DNA from 2 places in the Rhodococcus sp. NPDC049939 genome. Region 1 is predicted to be linked to the other one. Evidence: predicted binding sites of a transcription regulator. Region 1 holds the regulator's gene; the other holds the start of a gene.
What was found. The regulator LexA, encoded in region 1, represses DNA repair genes until DNA is damaged. The targets are predictions, from matches to a motif close to CGAACANNTGTTCG.
Positions count from the first base shown of each region.

Region 1 (3,408 bases):
ATCGCCATGACGGAACCCGGCACCGGAAGTGATTTGCAGAGCATCAGCACCCGTGCTGTGCGCGATGGCGACGACTGGGTCCTCAACGGTTCGAAGACCTTCATCACGAACGGAATCAACGCCGACTTGGTGATCGTGGTTGCCTGCACCGATCCGGACAAGGGCGCGCAGGGATTCAGCCTCCTCGTAGTCGAACGGGGCATGCCGGGCTTCGAGCGGGGCCGCAATCTCGACAAGATCGGCATGAAGGCGCAGGACACCGCAGAACTGAACTTCACCGATGTCCGGGTTCCCGCAGCCAACCTCCTCGGCGAGGAGGGAATGGGTTTCCTCTATCTGATGAAGAACCTTCCCCAGGAGAGGCTGTCGATCGCCGTTGTGGCAGCAGCCTCGATGGAATCGGTGCTGGACATGACCATCCAGTACTGCCGTGACCGGAAGGCTTTCGGCAGGTCGATCGGTAGTTTTCAGAACACCAGGTTCGTGCTTGCCGAACTGGCCACTGAGACGACGGCGGCTCGTGTCCTCGTCGACAAGTTCATCGAGATGCTCAACGACGAGAAATTGTCGGTGCAGGAAGCAGCGATGGCGAAGTGGTGGACCACCGAGGCGCAAGTCAAATTGATCGATCGTTGCCTGCAACTCCACGGGGGCTACGGCTACATGAAGGAATACCCAATCGCCAAGGCATACATGGACTCTCGGGTCCAGACCATCTACGGCGGTACGACGGAGATCATGAAGGAGATCATCGGGCGCGGCCTCAATCTCTGACGAGAGGCCGATCTGCGCGCTAGGTGCGCATGCCGAAGAGCCCCACGGCGCCGCCGCGGGGCTCTCCTGATTCGCCAGGGCGATCCGCTAGATCTTGCGCATGACCGTTACCACTTTGCCGAGAATCAAGGCATCTTCACCGGGTATCGGGTCGAACAGTGGATTGTGTGGAGTCAGCCAGACTTCGTTATCGGTGCGCTTGAAGGTCTTGACGGTCGCTTCACCGTCGATCATCGCGGCGACTATGTCGCCGTTCTCCGCCACGTTCTGCTGGCGGACCACTACCCAGTCACCGTCGCAGATAGCAGCGTCGACCATGGACTCGCCTACCACCTTCAGGAGGAACAGCGATCCGTGGCCCACGAGCTCACGAGGCAAGGGGAACACGTCCTCGATGGATTCTTCGGCCAGGATCGGGCCGCCCGCGGCGATGCGCCCGACGACGGGGACGAATGTAGGTTCGGGATGCGATTCGTCCCCGGTAGCGGATGTACCTGCGGCGGAACCGATCTCGGCGGGTGAGCCAGTCGCGACACCCACTGCCGTCTCGTCGAGGCCGCGGACATCGACTGCGCGGGGACGGTTCGGGTCCCGGCGGACGTAGCCCTTCCTCTCGAGGGTGCGGAGTTGGTGGGCGACAGAGGACGTGGACGTCAGACCGACGGCGTCTCCGATTTCTCGGATGCTCGGCGGGTAACCGCGCTCTCTGACGGATGTCTGGATCACCTCGAGGACGCGGCGCTGCCGCTCGGTCAACCCGGCGGCGGAACCGGCGCTCACGCGTGGAGCCGAACCGTCGGTCGAGCTGTCGTCCGTCATGGCGAGATGCCTCCGTTTGTATGTGGATGTGCTCGGTGCGGGTTGCGTGTGACTGCTGTGCCTGGTGACTCGAATCTAGCCCGCCTTCGCCAGAGTTTCAAACATCTGTTCGACACGAGTCGCGAGGAGAGGAGACATTGCCGGGGTGGCGTGGTAAGAATCGAACATGTGTTCTTTCGAACGCATGATCGAGTACCGGATGGAAGCTTGGCGAATCGGTGACGGAAACGAGTATCGGAGGTAGGGATGAGCAACGCAGTCCTCGGCCGGCGGTCGGTCCTCGACCGGCAGTCAGTTCCCCGGTCAGCGCACGTGCGAGGTGCGCGGTCTCGAGCTGTCCGGACTTACAGGACCGAGTCTCTTCGTCGCGTCGGTGGCGGTGATTTCCGACGTCCGCCTTCTGGCATCGTCGCGTATCGGTCCGCCCGGGTCGCCGTCTCCTGCTCCGATGGTGTACGAGAAGACTCCGAGGTCGGCTGGCGGATGGTACTGGCGAGCATCGCGATAACGGCGGCAGTATTTTGCGGACTCGTCGGAGTGGCTCAGCTTGCGATGGCGGATGGCATCGGTGACACAGTCGAAACGCAGATTGTTCGCGTCCGAGAGGGAGAGAGCCTGGCCAACGTAGCCGCGCGAGTTTCGCCCGGACTGCCTGCGGCTGAGGTCGTCGAGTACATCAAGGAACTCAACGCAATGTCGAATTCGGCTTTGCATCCAGGACAGAGACTGATCGTCCCTCTGTCGGCGGCTCCGTGACGGGCGCAGCGTGAAAGCCTCATCGAGCGGGCGGGTAGTCTCGGAAGCTGTCAGTTCCACCACATCGTGTGGTCGCTTCGGGATCGTGCATCCGCAGAGTGAACCGGTATTCGTCGGTTCGCCACCGGGGGAAGCGAACTGTTGCGACCGCGAAGGCTACGACGAAGGATTCGCCATGCACTGCCCGTTCTGCCGGCACCCGGATTCACGTGTGGTCGATTCACGAGAAGCAGACGAAGGGCAGGCTATTCGCCGTCGCCGCTCGTGCCCTGAGTGTGGACGACGCTTCACCACCGTCGAGACCGCGGTCCTGTCGGTCGTGAAACGCAGTGGTGTCACCGAACCGTTCAGTCGGGAGAAGGTCGTGCGGGGTGTGCGTCGCGCCTGCCAGGGGCGTCAGGTCGACGATGATGCCCTGAATCTTCTTGCCCAACAGGTGGAGGACACCGTCCGCGCATCAGGATCGGCCGAGGTCCCAAGTAATGAGGTTGGCCTGGCGATTCTGGGTCCGCTCAGGGATCTGGACGAAGTGGCGTACCTACGTTTCGCATCGGTGTACCGGTCGTTCACGTCCGCGGAGGACTTCGCCCGAGAGATCAAAGAGCTACGCGCACAGCGGGAATCAAGCGAAGACGCCTGAACCCCCTGCCATGCGTCGGCGCACTCTCGAAATGGAATCTGCGGGTCAGCGGACTTTCTCCATGGCACTGAGAACTCGCTTTTCCGAGACAGCGAACGGGGTTCCGAAGGTCTGAGCGAATAGGCTGACCCGCAGTTCCTCGATCATCCAGCCGATCGCGTCGACCTCGTCCGAATGGTGTCGCTCTTGCGGCAACGTCGACAGTAGACGTTCGTAGCGTGCATACACGCGGTCGAGGATGTCCATCCCCTTCCGGTCACGTTGCGCGCTTGCCGGCAGGGCTTCGAGGCGTGCAGTCGCGGCAGCGAGGTAACGGGGTAGTTCCCGGAGTCGGGACCCGCCCAGCTCGGCCACGAAGCCGGGGAAGATCAGGGACTGTCGTTGTTCGCGGACGTCGTCGGCGGCCTCGCCGCTGGTGC
Region 1 covers NZ_JBFAMC010000001.1:1,531,265-1,534,672, forward strand. Annotated here, with positions in the region: gene AB0I57_RS07050 (acyl-CoA dehydrogenase family protein) at 1-774, shown strand, start outside; gene lexA (transcriptional repressor LexA) at 862-1,593, opposite strand; gene AB0I57_RS07060 (LysM peptidoglycan-binding domain-containing protein) at 1,840-2,349, shown strand; gene nrdR (transcriptional regulator NrdR) at 2,525-2,989, shown strand; gene hrpA (ATP-dependent RNA helicase HrpA) at 3,035-3,408, opposite strand, start outside.

Region 2 (3,408 bases), 380 kb from region 1:
AGTGCTGGCGCAAGCCTAATACCTGGGCTCCGCAATCACGGAATGCCACAACAGAGCCCCGCCGACGGTCGAGAGTCTCAGTTCGAAGGGTCCGGAAGTACGCGCAGATGACCACGGCGGCCAGTCCGCATCGGCCCGGGCCGAGTGCCGGTCGCACCACGATCCTCGCTGGGCGAGGCGCCATCGCAGCGCCCACGATCGCCGAGACCCGCTTCCCGTACGGCTTCCGCCAAGGCGGTCAAGTCGTCCTCGTCCGGAGTGCTCGACGAAAACCCGCCCTCGTATCGAACCAGTTCCCACCCTTTGGGTGCGGTGATCCGCGATGCATGCCTTTCACAAAGATCCCACGAATGCGGTTCCTCGACGGTGGCGAGGGGGCCGACGACAGCTGTGGAATCCGAGTAAACGTACGTAAGCGTGGCGACAGCGGGGTTCTTACACCCGGGCCTGCAGCACCTACGCAGAGATCTCACAGCTAGGGAGCCTAACCCCACGACGCTCTGGCACCTACTCGGACACACCGAAAGCGCTCAGCTGTCGTAATGTCGCCTTCATGGCGAGAGCACGACGCAGGCGTCCCGTGACCACCCGATCCGTCGATCGTCGGGGGCGTGGAATCCGCGGTTCCGTGTTCCCACCGGACGCGCCGGCACGTCGAAGCCGAGCCGAAAAGTTCGACCTCGTGGTCCTCGACGCCTTCGCGCCGATCGATGCACTGTGGCGCGAACGCCTGACGAAGCTCGACATCGCCGTGGACGATGTGCCGAAAATTCACGCTTTGGATCCTGATTCTGTGAACTGGCCGGTCGAAGTCGTCGCAGACGGTCCCGTGCCGCTGTCGCGGCTGATACCGGCCGGCGTCGACCGACACGGTGCCACGACGCGGGCCCGGATCGTACTGTTCCGTCGACCGTTGGAACAGCGCGCCAAGGGCGCTGACAAACTAACCGACTTGGTGCACGACGTCCTGGTACAGCAGGTGAGCACCTACCTCGAGGTCGAACCCGAGGTCATCGACCCGGACATGCCGTCGGATGAAGAATGACTAGACGATCCCCCGCTTGAGCCGCCGGCGCTCACGCTCCGACATGCCGCCCCAGATGCCGAACCGTTCGTCGTTGGCCAGCGCGTACTCGAGGCATTCATCCCGCACTTCGCAGCCCAAGCAGATTCGCTTGGCTTCCCTTGTGGAGCCGCCCTTTTCCGGAAAGAACGCCTCGGGGTCGGTCTGCGCACAAAGTGCACGTTCCTGCCACTGGTCCTCGATGCTGTCGAACAGTTCGTCCAAGCCGCTCACCAGACTCAGCATCGGGCGGGCGTCTTTTGTCTCTACCTTCTGGGTATCCGCTTTCTGAGCGATAGGTTCCCGCACAGGAAGTTGGGTCACACTGCCTTCCTGACCACTACCCTGTGGCGCCCAGACTTCTCGAGCGCAGACGCCACTTGCTGCACCTGCTTCGGAAATGGTCTGCGGCTGTTTGCTTACTGTGCTCCAGCGAGTCTCTGACCCGAACTGCTCATTGGGCATCGCTCCGCCTCCCCTCACCTGTGATAGCGCAGAAAATTTCGATTGATCACGTACCCCGAACCGAACATTCCTGCCATTCCTTCGAACAAAGATTCGAAGTGAGTCCGCTGCAAGTGATCCCACCCCCACAACGTCAGAATGACATATTTGTGATTAGACACGTCCAGCGTGTCGCGGTCAAGCGGAATGGAGAAAGTCGATTAGTATTTCGCGCCCCGAATTCAGAGTCAAGGAAGCAGCCCACAGCGAGCCTTCGGCCACCGCCTAGGCTTTGTACCGTGAATGTGACTGTATTGGTTGGCGGCGTCGGCGGAGCCCGATTCCTGCAAGGTGTTCTCAGGCTTCTCGGTACCGATGCGGTGCATCAAGTCGACACCGATGCGGTGCATCAAGTCGACACCGATGCGGGGCATCGCATCACGGCGGTCGTCAATGTCGGTGACGACGTGTGGATGCACGGACTCCGCATCTGCCCTGACCTCGATACCTGCATGTACACACTCGGCGGGGGTATCGACACCGAGCGTGGCTGGGGCCACAAGGGCGAAACGTGGAGTGCCAAAGAGGAACTCGCCGCCTACGGCGCGAAGCCCGACTGGTTCGGGCTGGGCGATCGCGATATCGCCACACATCTGATCCGGACGCAGATGCTGCGCGCGGGCTTTCCGCTGTCGGCGGTCACCGAGGCACTGTGCAACCGATGGCAACCAGGTGTCACCCTGCTGCCGGTTACCGACGACCGCAGTGAAACTCACGTCGTGATCACCGATCCTGAAGACGGCGAGCAGCGCGCGATCCACTTTCAGGAATGGTGGGTACGGCACCGTGCCCAGGTGCCGACACACAGTTTCGCGAACATCGGTGCCGATCAGGCCGCGCCGGCACCAGGGGTGCTCGAGGCTGTCGAGTCCGCAGACATCGTCCTACTCGCCCCGTCGAATCCCGTCGTCAGCATCGGTGCAATCTTGGCCGTTCCCGGCATCCGTGGCGCACTGCGCACAACAGCAGCGAAGGTCGTCGGCATATCGCCCATAATCGGCGGAAGGCCGTTGCGCGGCATGGCCGACGAGTGCCTGGACGTCATTGGCGTCGAGACGTCCGCCGAGGCGATCGGGCTCCATTACGGGGCGCGCAGTGCGACCGGAATCCTCGATGGCTGGCTCATACACGACACCGATACCGCCGAGGTTCCCGGTGTGAACGTCCGAAGCGTGCCAATCGTCATGTCCGACCCCGACGTAACGGCCGAGATGGTCCGTGCCGCTTTCGATGTGGCGGGGGTTGCGTTGTGACCGAACCAACCCGACCACGGCCGATCGACCACGCACCAGGCCGCTCGATCGAGATCCTGCCCGTCGCGGGTCTGCCCGAGTTCCGGCCTGGCGACGATCTGAGCGCCGCGATCGTCGAGGCTGCGCCGTGGCTCCGGGACGGCGACATCCTCGTGGTCACCAGCAAAGTGGTCTCGAAGGTCGAAGGCAGGATCGTGTCCTCCCCCACTGATCCTGACGAGCGCGACGCCACCCGCCGCCGTCTCGTCGAGCAGGAAGCCGTCCGTGTCCTGGCGCAGAAGGGCAGGACACTCATCACCGAGAACCGCCTCGGGATCGTGCAGGCAGCGTCAGGCATCGACGGGTCGAACGTCGACGGTTCCGAATTGGCACTGCTACCCGAGGACCCGGATTCGAGCGCACGCACGCTCCGTGACGAGATCTCAGCGGTGCTCGGCGTGAGTGTGGCCGTCGTGATCACCGACACCATGGGTCGCGCTTGGCGCAATGGCCAGATCGACGCCGCCATCGGCGCAGCCGGCCTTCCAGTCCTGCACGCCTACGCGGGTGCACGCGACGGCCAAGGCAATGAACTATTCGTAACCGAGG
Region 2 covers NZ_JBFAMC010000001.1:1,148,850-1,152,257, reverse strand. Annotated here, with positions in the region: gene AB0I57_RS05245 (DUF3499 domain-containing protein) at 78-473, opposite strand; gene AB0I57_RS05240 (metallopeptidase family protein) at 554-1,045, shown strand; gene AB0I57_RS05235 (WhiB family transcriptional regulator) at 1,046-1,309, opposite strand; gene cofD (2-phospho-L-lactate transferase) at 1,807-2,820, shown strand; gene AB0I57_RS05225 (coenzyme F420-0:L-glutamate ligase) at 2,817-3,408, shown strand, end outside.
Region 2: a site for LexA is predicted at 1,611-1,624, ahead of cofD (2-phospho-L-lactate transferase). Genes of this name have one in related genera too.